DNA from 4 places in the Paenibacillus sp. FSL P2-0322 genome. Region 3 is predicted to be linked to each of the others. Evidence: riboswitches for the same ligand, from Rfam matches in the RefSeq annotation. Region 3 holds a riboswitch; each other region holds the start of a gene.
What was found. A riboswitch is a leader RNA that binds a small molecule or an ion and turns the genes downstream of it on or off. The one in region 3 is predicted to bind cyclic di-AMP.

Region 1 (3,189 bases), 110 kb from region 3:
GACGTCAGTCCCTTTGATTTGAGGTCCGTCTTATGGATTTATCAACGGGGCCGTGGTAATATGTACACCAATATATCGTAGTTTTGGCCGTATTTAAGCGGTCGAAAGGCTTCCGTATAAACGGGGAGGAGTTCGTAACATGCCTTTTACACAAGAAGAGATTGAAGCACATCTGGAGAAACTGGAGGGCTGGGAACTGGAGGAAGGACGTTGGATCGTTCGGAAATATAATTTTTCCAGTTTTATGAAAGGGATTGCATTCGTGGATGAAGTTGCCGCTATATCTGAAGCATTCAATCATCATCCATTTATTACGATTGATTACAAGACCGTGACTCTGCGTTTGACCTCTTGGGACGACGGCGGTATTATGGCCGTGGATATTAAGGAAGCCCAACAATATAATGAAGCTTTTGAAAAAATGCGCAGCAGTCATTGAGCTTGTAATGATCTGTCGTATGATGATAAAAGCGCCTTCGCTATACAACATCGCGGTTGTATGCCGAAGGCGCTTTTATCATAGAACCTGGGTTTGGTGCTCGGGACGATATACCATACAAAAAAACGGTTTTTTGCCATCGGGAGTCTGGCGTTCATAGGTATCTGTAAGCTCAAATCCAGCCGCCTTGTAAGCCCGGATAGCGCGCCCATTCCAAGTGAGTACCTCTAGATCAATTTCATTCTTCGGGTTGCGTCGTTGGGCTTCCTCTGCAATGGCACGGACAAAATCAGCGCCTTTGCCATGTCCGCATCTTTCAGGATGCATTCCAAGACCTAGCCGGGTCACACCGATCATAGGAAAATATTGAGCAAATCCCGTCAGCTTATTCTCTTCATCCAGTACGGCAACATATTGCTCTTGACGAAGCGTGGGACTTCCAAATTCGACTTCAAGCGCCTTCATTTGTTCCCAGGGGAGCCAACCGTATATATTATAAGGTGGGTCATAGCGCCACTCACAGATTGCAGCCGCTTGATGCTCGTCCATCGGTACGATCTGATAGTTGGATATTGAGGCCGGCATGTGTTCCATCCTCCTTTTACAGGTACTTCAATCATTAACAACAGATTGTAGACAAGTTGCAGGGGAATGGCAAGCGTGTTTATTTCATACTCAAGTCGGGTATACATTCAATAAGAAGGAATTACTGCTCATATGCTCCCCCAGCGCTGACGGTAAAACCGACGATGTTCGCTAAAATTGAAACCTTTTGAGGCTTCAGTTCGTCAGTAATGATAATAATTGCTGATGTTGTGGACATAAAAAACCGCAATTCGATTCCGGCCAGAATCAAATTGCGGCTAGGGTTAGCTTGCTGTGCGTTAGTTATTCTACGTTGTCGTCATCAGGAATTTCTGAAGCTACAGAATGGTAAGCGTCTGTGCTCATAATTCTTTTTGCACCGACATAGCGGTTAGCGTAATAATTTTCGTTCAGTGAGCTAACTACTACACCACGTGAAGTCGAGGAGTGGGCAAATTTCCCTTCACCTACGAAGATACCTACATGGGAAATGCCTCTTCCTGTGGTGTTGAAGAACACCAGGTCTCCAGGTCTCATTTCATCGCGGGATACAGAAGATCCCATTTTGAATTGTGATCCGGATTGATGCGGAAGTTTAATTCCCAGTTTGTTGAATACATACATTGTGAAGCCGGAGCAATCGAATCCCTCGAGTGTAGTGCCTCCGCTTCTGTAGCTCGTTCCTTTGGCATCTTGAATGACCTGGTCCATCTTAGAGTCTGCATATGCACTGCCGCCACCGAATGTAAAAGATGTAAAGGCAATGGCAAGACCCATAGCTGCGATCGTTAGCTTCTTCTTCAAAAAAAATATACCCCTTCCAATGCCTGCGAGGTTAGCTTAAGGATTCGGTAGAAGGTTCCCCTATGACCACTCTGTTGCGAGATCAATTCACCCAAACTGGTTCCCCCGCTTCCTAGGTGCCAGGAATTAGGCTTAACTTAAGATGTGCACCTTGGAGAGCAGTATTCACAATAACGTTATTTTTGAGATAAAGGTTACAATAAAGATTACAAAGTTGTTACTATCAGTTCACTGCGATTATTGTAACAAAGACGGCTGGCTTTGGCAAATGTTTCATTGCAAAAAGTTACAAAAAAAATCTGCTCCTAATGTCCAAGGAACAGATGTTGTTAACAGTATTCAGTTATGTGTCGTTTGCGCGGATATGAATCAAGATTTTTCGACAGACGGAAATGAAGTAAAAAACATAAAGGCAGGGCTTAACTTCTACTGGAGATATCGGTATGCCATAGTCTGTACTGCGAACTGATATGCCACAGCCTGACCAGACTAGTAACAAAATGATACGATTGCTGGAGAATGAGCGCCAGCATGCCAGTCCAAATCATCGCCACGGTGCCAAATAGACCGAAGACCAGCAGCACACAAGCACCAAGCAAAAGAGATATACCGACAGCTGGAAGGAGCTGGCGAAAGAAGGCGAGCAGGGACGATAGTATGGCGTGACCACCGACAGTCCCCAGTTGCATATACAGGATGCACTGCCGAATGAACCATCCGTATGCCATCCATCCCATGACATAGGGCAACAAATGCAGCAGATAAGAGGAAGATTGAAGTGCTCCTGCTACAATAGGGTAGAGTCTCGGTACTACCCAAATGGCGGGAAGCAGCAGCAGTCCCAACTCGATGATGTAATACAACAGCGACGACATGCCATGGCGTTTCATACCCTTGAAAAAGGACAGGCTTTGCGGTTCAGTCGCATCGGTATGCAGGCTTTGATATATTCCGGCTCTAATGAAGGGAGTGATCAGTATGCGTAGTACAGTCGCCCCTAGTAGTATCCACAAATACACATGTACTTCCCGGCTGTCCATCAGAGCAATCTGGCTCTCCATCCAAAACAAGGTCTGTCCCAGCTCGTTTTGACCCTGATCAGGATAACGGAGCAGTAGCGGGATAACGGCAGACTGCACCAGCCGATAGAGAAACACCCCCCACAGTAGTCGATACAGAAATAAAATGATAACGATATAGAATCGTATGCGCACCAGCGCCCAGCCCTCTTTTATAACAGTCCGCATCTATAGACACCTCACCATGACAGACTTCCAAGCAGTGTTTCTAACAGCTTGGTTACACTTACATTCCAACGGGTTTGTTGCTTTTCGTCCAATTCGGCTTTTAGGCTATTGTTA
Region 2 (3,189 bases), 1.3 Mb from region 3:
CGTGCTTCTTCATCCGTAGAAATATCAGCCTGTGTGTAATTGGTACTGGAGGTGATCCGTTTAAAGCTAACGACCTTCCCAGTGGATAAATCCACATGAATTTGCAGTTTGCTTTTCGCTGAGGATTCAGGCAGATCAACCCGAAAGGTTTCGTAAGGGTAATTTTTCTTCCATGTACGGTCGTACTGTTGAAGCAGTTTTTCTCTAGATAAATAACCGTACAAATCTGTTTCGGCCTGATAGGTCACGACAGGCTCCTCTGGCTGTGATTCAGTATAGCCCAACTCGGAGCGGGCAAAGTCCAATGCGTGTATGACCGCTTCTTGTTTGCTGATGACCTTTGCGTTCATTACTGATTCTGGACTCGGATTGCTAAGCGAGGGAATAAGCAATTGAAAGATAAAAAAGCAAATCAGGCCAATCCCGCCCAGCAAGCCTAATTTTTTGAAGTTGGCCGTGAGCACGACCGGTTTCCCGATAGGATTCATGAGTTTCCTCCTTAATCTGTAAATAAGAACATCCATTAAAGATATCATACTGCACAGGTTCCCGCCAACAGACCAGCGATATTCATGAAAATAGAGTGAAAGCACTTTAAAGTTCCAATAAAATAAGATAAGCTGCGATTAAACGATGCCCATTCGCAAAATAAAGCCAATTTCACGTTTTTTCGGCGAAATCGGTTTTGTGATCTGGATATAGAAGGATTATAATCTTGAGGCAATGCCTATAAAATACATAGGTAATGATATACAGTTGAGCCGAATTTCTATGAGAAAACGGGGGAACCATGTTACTGGGGTGAATTTTACAGCTGATCCTGCTGGATTGGATGTGTAAATAGGGCATACTGTGCTGCCCGAATCCGTCAGCTAACCTCGTAGGCTGTGAGCAGGAACCAAGTCAGGCACTCGGTTTTCCGGTGTCTTTTTTTGTGTGTATAAAAGTGTTTGGATTGGTTAGACCGCTGCGGGTGCAGATTATTCTTCCGATTGCTGTTATCCCCGGATTTTTTGATTGTATAACCCCTTTAATGGTTAAAATCCGGAGATAAAGGCAAACGCTTCGCTTCTTCAGAACAATTCTGCCCCCTTCGCTGCTGCCCGCCAATAGCACAGGGGGCAGAGTAGTGCTTGACATGCATTCTTCCTGTATTCAGGGAATGCTAATTATAGTTACTAAAGGTTTGGAAAAATCAAAAAAATTAGGGGCAACGACGATCGGAAGATCAAATGGAACGCGTAGCGGGCTTACACCGTATTAAATCACTATTTTTATAGTTTTAAGGATTAGGAGAGAAGTGATGAATAGATGAATCCCAATGCAAGCTGGCTCCGGCTTTCTCCACCGCAGATATTCGTTGCGGGCTTTGCCATTATCATTCTAATAGGTAGTTTATTGTTAATGCTGCCGATCTCCAATACAACAGGAAAGCCACTTGCGTTTATAGACGCTTTGTTTACTGCCGCTTCCGCGACCTGTGTTACAGGGCTTGTAGTAAAGGATACGGGGACCTTTTTTACAACCTTTGGTCAAGTTGTTATCGTTGCGCTCATTCAGATCGGCGGCCTGGGCTTTATGACTATGGCTACCTTGATCGCGCTGGTGTTCAAACGTCGGATTTCCTTACGGGAGCGCCTCATTTTACAGGAAGCGATGAATCAGACCTCTGTCGAAGGAATTGTCGGATTGATTCGTAAGGTGCTGCTGTACTCGCTGGTCATTGAGGGCGTATGTGCTGCAATATTTGCGATTCGCTGGTCGTTTGATATGCCTGTAGGCAGGGCGATTTATTTTGGGATTTGGCATGCCATCTCCATGTTTAACAATGCTGGTTTTGACTTATTCGGGCACTTTCGCAGCCTGACAGATTATGTATATGATCCGATTGTTAATTTTACAGCTATGTTCCTGATTATTTCAGGCGGAATTGGTTTTGTAGTGATGTCGGACCTGGCAGAATATCGCAAGCGCAAGAGACTTTCCTTGCATACTAAGGTGGTACTCAGCATGACGGGCGCTATGATTGTAGTCGGCACGCTCGTGATTTTTGTATTTGAGTTTACGAATCCAAAGACTCTTGGCTCGCTTGATTGGGGGGGGAAACTGCTGGGATCTTTATTCCAGTCCGTAACCCCTCGTACCGCAGGTGCCAATACACTGGACATTGCAGGCTTGCGGCAGGCTACGCAGTTTTTTATCATCATACTCATGTTTATCGGGGCTTCTCCTGGCTCTACTGGAGGCGGGATTAAGACCACAACATTCGCGCTGCTCATTGGAGCCGTGATTTCGATGCTACGGGGGCGTGAAGATATTGTACTGTTCAAGTACCGACTTGCGCAGGGACGAATTTACAAGGCTTTGACCATTACACTGCTGGGGTTGCTGTTCGTGATCGGGGTGACCATGATTTTGTCGGCAACCGAAGATCATCATTTTCTGATGATCTTGTTTGAGACGGTGTCTGCGTTTGGTACGGTGGGGCTGTCGATGGGGCTTACACCTGATTTGACAGTCATAGGTAAGCTGGTGATTACCCTGACGATGTTTGCAGGTAGACTGGGGCCACTCACGCTAGCTTATGCACTGGGGCCGAAAAAGGGTAAAGAATTATATCGTCATCCGGAAGGCAAAATGATTATAGGATGAATCCATTTCATATTCATTTCGTTGGTTTAATTATTTCAGGATTTTTGCAAAATCCTCATTTATGAAATTGATTCAGATAAGGGAGTTTTCGAGTAGATATGAAAACGCAGCAGTTTGTAGTTATTGGCTTGGGACGGTTTGGCTCAAGCCTGGCTTTGCAATTGGTGGATATGGGGTGCGAGGTGCTAGGCATTGACCGGAATGAGGATGTGGTGGACAGTATGAGTGAGATGTTGACACATACTGTCGTGGCGGACGCTACCGATGAAGACTCATTGCGATCACTGGGCATCCGTAATTTCGATTGCGGCATTGTTGCTATTGGTGATGACATTCAGGTAAGCATCCTGACCGCCATTTTGCTGAAGGAGCTGGGTGTGAAAAAAGTCGTAGCCAAAGCCATATCTGTGCTGCACGGGCGTGCGTTAGAGAAGCTCGGTGTGGACCGGATCATTTATCCAGAACGGGATATGGGTATCCGGGTGGCTCATCAGCTAGTCACGCCTAATTTGCTCGATTATTTGGAGTTGTCCAAAG
Region 3 (3,189 bases):
TGTAAACCTTGGATTTATTCGACACTCATACTCACTTGGATGCGCCACAATTTGACGAAGATCGTGAAGAAGTTATAGCACGTGCTGTCGAATCAGGAGTAACACGGATGATCAATATCGGATTTAATCGTGAGACCATTCCATCCACTATGAAATTGGCCGAGACGTATGATTTTATTTATGCGGCAGTTGGATGGCATCCGCAGGATGCTATTACAATGCAGGAGGGCGATCTAGAATGGATTGCATCGTTATGCAGTCATAAAAAGGTTGTAGCCATCGGAGAGATCGGTCTGGATTATTATTGGGATACATCACCGAAGGATGTGCAGCATCGGGTGTTTCGAAATCAAATTGGTCTGGCTCGTGAGCTCAAAATGCCCATTGTTATCCATAACCGGGATGCACATGAAGATATTGTTAAGATTTTGCGCGAGGAAAAAGCGAGTGAGATTGGCGGAGTCATGCACTCCTTTTCGGGTAGCTGGGAAACTGCCAAAATGGTGCTGGATATGGGATTTCACCTTTCCTTCGGTGGTCCAATAACGTTCAAAAATGCCAAGCAGCCAAAAGAGGTGCTCGCACAGGTGCCGCTGGACCGTCTGCTCATTGAAACTGATGCTCCCTATCTGACGCCTCATCCGTTTCGTGGGAAGCGAAATGAGTCTGCACATGTGAGACTGGTAGCAGAGGCTGCAGCCCAAATCAAAGGGATTACAGTGGAGGAATTAGTGTCAATAACGACCCAAAATGCCCTGGAACGATTTGACATTCAATGAAAAAGTGAAGAAATCGATCAAAATAAAGAGATAGACGAAGCTAATCATGAATTTGTTGCAGGAAACTCGAGAATATTACAATATTTTAACCGAATATTTTAAAAAATGTACTTGAAACCTGCTTTACAACATGCATAGAAACAGGATATCATCTTTTCAGTGAATTGTTGTTTGAATGTAAACATCAACAAGTCATTTCATGAACCAGTCTCGCTGAGTCCCTTTTACAGGGAACGGGGGAACCGATATGGCTTACAGTACGTCCGGCATATGTGCAAGAAGGGAACGTCTCTTCCGCCAGCCGGCTCGACCGAAATTCTTTCCCCGGATGGGATTGAATAGGTGGAGGAGCCGTATTTCGATTTCTTTCTGGGTCTTCGGGGTGAATGTGAAGGCGACCGCCATGAGCGGTTGACCCAAGCTAGGGCGACTCTCTACGTCCGAACCCGACAGCTAACCCCGTAAGCGTAACAAGAGAGAAGCCATCTCGTGCATGAGTTTTCCCGCATATTCACACATGCCGGAAGCCACGAAAGAGCTCTCTAGTCTCTTTCTCTGGCTTTTTTTGTTGTGAATAAAAGAAAATCTGTCATCATACTGTGGTTAAACAGGGGAGGACAGCATGCCGCGAAGACGGGTACATGGTGCAGGACAGTCGCAGTTTGGGCTTGTCTTGTAGAAAATCTGTTATAGTCACGTCAAATCTCAACTATGTCTTACTCCAGACGGCGGGCTATGTAAGGAGGACGGAGGAAATGGGCATTTTCCAAAAAAAGGATACCCATGAGTCACGCTCATCCAGCATGTCTTACGTATTGCGTTGGAAGCAAGAGAATGTGCGCCAGGCTGCTTTGGTTGCTATTTTTCTAATCGCGCTAACGATTATGATTTCAATTCTGATGTACACGCAATCTAAAAAACAAGTCTTTTTTGTCATCGATGGCAAGGCGTCTGCGGTAGAAACCCGGGAATCCAAGCTTCAAGATTTGCTGAGCGAGCATTCCATTTCACTTCAGCCGCATGATACAGTTTCCATGCCGCTAAATGGAGCAATACAGGATGGCGATCGCGTAGTCATTAAACGTGCCAATCAAGTCAAAGTATCTTCAGGCAATGAGACGAAAAAGCTGTACACAACAGAAAATACAGTAGAAGGTGCCATTCGTACCTCGGGCTATAAATTATCATCAACGGATAAAGTTTATCCTGCGTTGGATGCCTCTGTTTCGTCTAACATGGACATAAAAATCGTCCGTGTGAAGAAACAGCAGGTCGAACAGAAAAAACAGGTGCCTTATCAGGTCATCAAAACGGCCGATCCGAGTCTTTATAAAGGCGATAATCGGGTCATTCAAAGCGGCAAATCGGGTGTGGTCGTCCAGCACGTTCAAAAGGTATATCATGATGGAAAGTTGGTATCCAAACAGCTGGTTAACAAGGAAGTTGCACAGAACCGTGTGGATAAAGTCATTGCGGTAGGAACGAAGAAAAAACCGGTCGTTCTGGCTGCTTCCGTCGGTCCCAATGATGCGGTTAAGGCAACAACGGTTAGTTCGGGCAGTGCTGTCCGTAAAGCAGGCGTCAATTTTAAATATAGCAAAGTTTTACAAAATGTCTCCATGACGGCGTATTCCTCACAGGAGCCAGGTATCGGTACACGTACTGCATCCGGCGCACGTGTCACGGAAGGACGCACCATCGCGGTCGATCCGAGTGTAATTCCAATCGGCTGGTGGGTGTATATCGAAGGGGTGGGCTTCCGCCGTGCGGAGGATACCGGTGGCGCGATTAAAGGCCACAAAATCGATGTGTATTATGAGAGTTTGAGCCGAGCCAACCAATTTGGTCGTAAGCACGGTAAAACCGTTTATGTTATCGGACCGATAAAGCCTGAAATCAACTAAAACAGGTTGTGTATGTTGAGGGCAATGCGATAGTATTAATAACATAGTTATGCCATGCTAAGAAGAGGATATCCTCTTCTTATTTTGTTTTCAAAAGCAGGGAAAGATAAATATAGCTTGCTGTGTAGCAGTGGAGGGAAACGCAAATGATCAAGGAAGTGATCGTGGTAGAGGGCCGGGATGATACGGTGGCCATCCGCCGCGCTGTTGAAGCGGATACGATAGAAACTGGCGGCTCAGCCATTAATAAAATGACGCTGCGTAAAATTGCATTGGCGCAGGAGCGGCGGGGGGTCATCATTTTAACCGATCCCGATCATGCAGGGGAGCGCATCCGTAAGATTATCGCTTCCAAGGTACCCGGCTGCAAGCAGGCCTTTATACCCGAGGCAGAAGCGACGCGCAAAGGAGATATTGGCGTGGAGAATGCCTCACCGGAAGCGATCAGACACGCTCTTGCACGGGTCCATACGACAGTGGAAGGCGCCGACCCGCTGATTGAGTGG
Region 4 (3,189 bases), 2.8 Mb from region 3:
ATCCATCCTTCCTTCAATTCCATGTCTGTACAATTATGAATTGCATCCCCATTATACACCAGCTGTCACGGTATACCGAATTCGTTGTAAGGCTAAAACTTGCGAAAATGCTCCTGTTTTCGGTCATGTTTAAGAGAATATGTACGTTTAGCTCCATCATCTTCATTGATAATCGTTTCATCGTGGACTTCTTTCCAGTCGTTTATGAGCCGAACTTGGTAACCAGCATATTTTTAATAGGACAGGTACATAATAGTCGAGAGCACCACTAGGTATCACTGCACGGAAAGGGGGGATACATATGCCGTACAGGGGAGTGTTGCCAGGCTTGGCACTGTTACTAGCATTTTCAAGTTTACCCGTTCACGCGGATGCGCCTCCCAACATCGGAACGCCCCATCCCAAGGAAGCAACTGTTGCTTCTTCTGTACAACAGAGCATAGATCGAGCAACTCCTACATTAGCAATGCTGCGAAAAAAACATGCGGACATTTTTAAAATGTGCGGCCCACACACCCGCCAAATTGCCCTAACCTTTGATGATGTGCCCGATTCTAGGTATACGCCGCAGGTTTTGGACGTATTACACGCCAATGGCATCAAAGCTACATTTTTCATCGTCGGTCACCGTGCGGAAAAGCATCCGGGGATCATACGCCGTATTATCCGTGAAGGCCATGCTATAGGAAACCATTCCTATACTCATCCGGATTTTAGGAAGGCCACACCAGAACGCTTTCGCAACCAGATTACAAAAACAGAACGTATTTTACAAGCCAGCGCAGGTTTTCGCCCCAAGTTGATTCGTCCACCCTACGGTGAAATCACGGAGCCTCAAATCCAGTGGGCACGTCGTCATGGCTACATGATTGTCAATTGGAATGTAGACTCTCTCGACTGGAAGGGACTAAGTAAAACACAAATTCAGCGCAATGTGATCCCAGCTACTGGGCCTGGCTCTATTATTTTAATGCACGCAGGTGGAGGTCAAAGTTCCAACTTGCAAGGCACTGTCCAAGCTCTGCCGGGTCTAATTCACTCTCTAAAAGCTAAGGGCTACAAATTTGTGACAGTCCCCCGGCTACTCCACACATCGGAACAGAAATAACCATATGTTTATGATTGAGCTACAAGCTAAAGCAACGTAAAAAGGCTGTCTTACCAGCAGAAGTTTTCTGCTCGTCAAGACAGCCTTTTTTATGGATAGGACCTGATAAGAGTCTGACCTAGTTATATGCGGTAGGATACAGGCATTAAGTTTACATAATATATATTATGTTTAATTAAACCATATACACGTATAATGCTATTTATCAATAACGTACAGCTTCACATTTTGAAATCCAAAGTCGTTCACAAATGATTTGTTGCCAGGAATAAAGATATCAATCCGTTTTCCTGTAATGGCGCTGCCCTGATCACGAGCGACAGCTACAAAAGAATGATCCGGCAAACCTGGGTGGGAATAGCCTGTAACCAGCACTTTCGTGCCCATCGGAATGACGTTCGGGTCTACCGCAATTGTACCTAGTTTAAGCGGATTGCCGTAGTAGTCCACAGCTCCCCATTTACCATTCTCATCGGCTGCGGCAGAATACGCAGTAGCCTTAACGTCAACTATTTTGCTATAGTTAAATGTTTTGCCCCACGCTTCAATCGTTGGCCCCTCATTCGCTGGTGCTTTCTCCGTAAGAAGCTGAGGCTTCGAATCCGAAGCTGCATTCACACTTTTTTCACCAGGTACCTTAATTTGCAGACCTGCATATATATTGTTAGAGGCAATGTTTGGGTTCGCCTTCGTCAGCTCGTCCACTGATACTCCATAACGTTGAGCAAGCAAAAAGAAGGTATCGCCATCTTTGGCAGTATGAAGCGAAGCAGCATCCGCTACTCCAGCTGTCTGTGCCAGCCCTGCAATGGCTGCGGCAAGCACCGCAAATTTCATGGTTTTTCCAATATGTTTTAGATGTTTCAAAGATATGTACCTCCTCTGTTATGCCTGCGAAGTTAGCTGTCGGATTCGGACTCAGGAGAAGCCCTATGCTTGTGCAATTCACCCCTAGGCATATTCCATATCGTCTTATGACGTTTCGGAAAGACTGCCGTTGTTACGTCCCCCGCACTTCCCATAGTTTGGGCCCAGCATTCAGCGTTTGTCATAACCGCATGCTGTCCCGGTAAGTTTTGGCTTACTGCATAATATCACAATTTTGTAACCTTATCCGCATGAAAATGTTGGGAACCTTGAACATCATACTATACTCGTTACAATTTTGTCACCAAGAAATCGATATTTGTTACGAAAATATGGTGAAATGGTGACAAAAAAAGAAAAAGCCCTCCGTCAAACGGAGGGCTTTTTTATAGCTCATATCAGCACTTTCTTACAATACTTTGGCAAGAAAATCACGGGTGCGATCATGGCTTGGAGTACCAAATACCTGCTCTGGTGTACCTTGTTCCACAATTTGACCGTTATCCATAAAGATGATTCGATCGCCTACCTCGCGGGCAAAGCCCATTTCATGCGTCACGATTACCATGGTCATGCCGCCTTCGGCGAGCTTCTTCATTACATCCAGAACCTCTCCAACCATTTCAGGGTCCAATGCAGAAGTCGGCTCATCGAACAGCATTACGTGCGGCTGCATGGCCAAAGCACGCGCAATCGCAATACGTTGCTTCTGACCACCGGATAGCTGGTTCGGATAGGTATTCTTCTTATCCTCAAGCCCTACGGTACGCAGGAGTTCTAGCGCAATTTTTTCCGCTTCCTTCCCTGACTGTCTTCTAACCTGCGTTGGTGCTAGCGTCAGGTTCTGCAACACTGTTTTATGCGGGAACAGATTAAAATGCTGGAACACCATCCCCATCTTCTCCCGGGTTACATTAATATTATGACCACGAGCTGTAATCGGCTCGCCCTCAAACAAAATCTCCCCGTTCGTAGGCTGTTCTAGCAGATTCATGCAACGCAAAAACGTACTCTTCCCCGAACCGCTGGGACCGATGATGACGACGACTTCACCTTTGGCGATATCTATATCAATGCCTTTTAAAATCTCATTCTTGCCGAACGATTTACGCAGTTGTTTAACGGTGATCACTGGCTCTCAACTTCCTTTCCCATAAACCCAGCAGCTTAGACAAGCTGAATGTCATTACAAAATAAATAGCGGCTGCGATTAC

Region 1: linked by a shared signal. The riboswitch ahead of MKY24_RS00540 (C40 family peptidase) and the one ahead of MKY24_RS00140 (3D domain-containing protein) in region 3 are both predicted to bind cyclic di-AMP.
Region 2: linked by a shared signal. The riboswitch ahead of MKY24_RS21505 (TrkH family potassium uptake protein) and the one ahead of MKY24_RS00140 (3D domain-containing protein) in region 3 are both predicted to bind cyclic di-AMP.
Region 4: linked by a shared signal. The riboswitch ahead of MKY24_RS14180 (3D domain-containing protein) and the one ahead of MKY24_RS00140 (3D domain-containing protein) in region 3 are both predicted to bind cyclic di-AMP.

What each region holds. Positions count from the first base shown of each region.
Region 1 is NZ_CP150243.1:134,149-137,337, forward strand. It holds gene MKY24_RS00525 (hypothetical protein) at 1-22, shown strand, start outside; gene MKY24_RS00530 (4a-hydroxytetrahydrobiopterin dehydratase) at 140-439, shown strand; gene MKY24_RS00535 (GNAT family protein) at 518-1,024, opposite strand; gene MKY24_RS00540 (C40 family peptidase) at 1,328-1,828, opposite strand; cyclic di-AMP (ydaO/yuaA leader) riboswitch at 1,834-1,971, opposite strand; gene MKY24_RS00545 (hypothetical protein) at 2,248-3,075, opposite strand; gene MKY24_RS00550 (M1 family metallopeptidase) at 3,087-3,189, opposite strand, start outside.
Region 2 is NZ_CP150243.1:4,861,762-4,864,950, reverse strand. It holds gene MKY24_RS21510 (type II CAAX endopeptidase family protein) at 1-488, opposite strand, end outside; cyclic di-AMP (ydaO/yuaA leader) riboswitch at 750-902, shown strand; gene MKY24_RS21505 (TrkH family potassium uptake protein) at 1,312-2,652, shown strand; gene MKY24_RS21500 (TrkA family potassium uptake protein) at 2,751-3,189, shown strand, end outside.
Region 3 is NZ_CP150243.1:29,057-32,245, forward strand. It holds gene MKY24_RS00135 (TatD family hydrolase) at 9-779, shown strand; cyclic di-AMP (ydaO/yuaA leader) riboswitch at 981-1,263, shown strand; gene MKY24_RS00140 (3D domain-containing protein) at 1,535-2,683, shown strand; gene rnmV (ribonuclease M5) at 2,830-3,189, shown strand, end outside.
Region 4 is NZ_CP150243.1:3,272,156-3,275,344, forward strand. It holds gene MKY24_RS14175 (polysaccharide deacetylase family protein) at 302-1,108, shown strand; gene MKY24_RS14180 (3D domain-containing protein) at 1,307-1,975, opposite strand; cyclic di-AMP (ydaO/yuaA leader) riboswitch at 1,982-2,150, opposite strand; gene MKY24_RS14185 (amino acid ABC transporter ATP-binding protein) at 2,385-3,107, opposite strand; gene MKY24_RS14190 (ABC transporter substrate-binding protein/permease) at 3,094-3,189, opposite strand, start outside.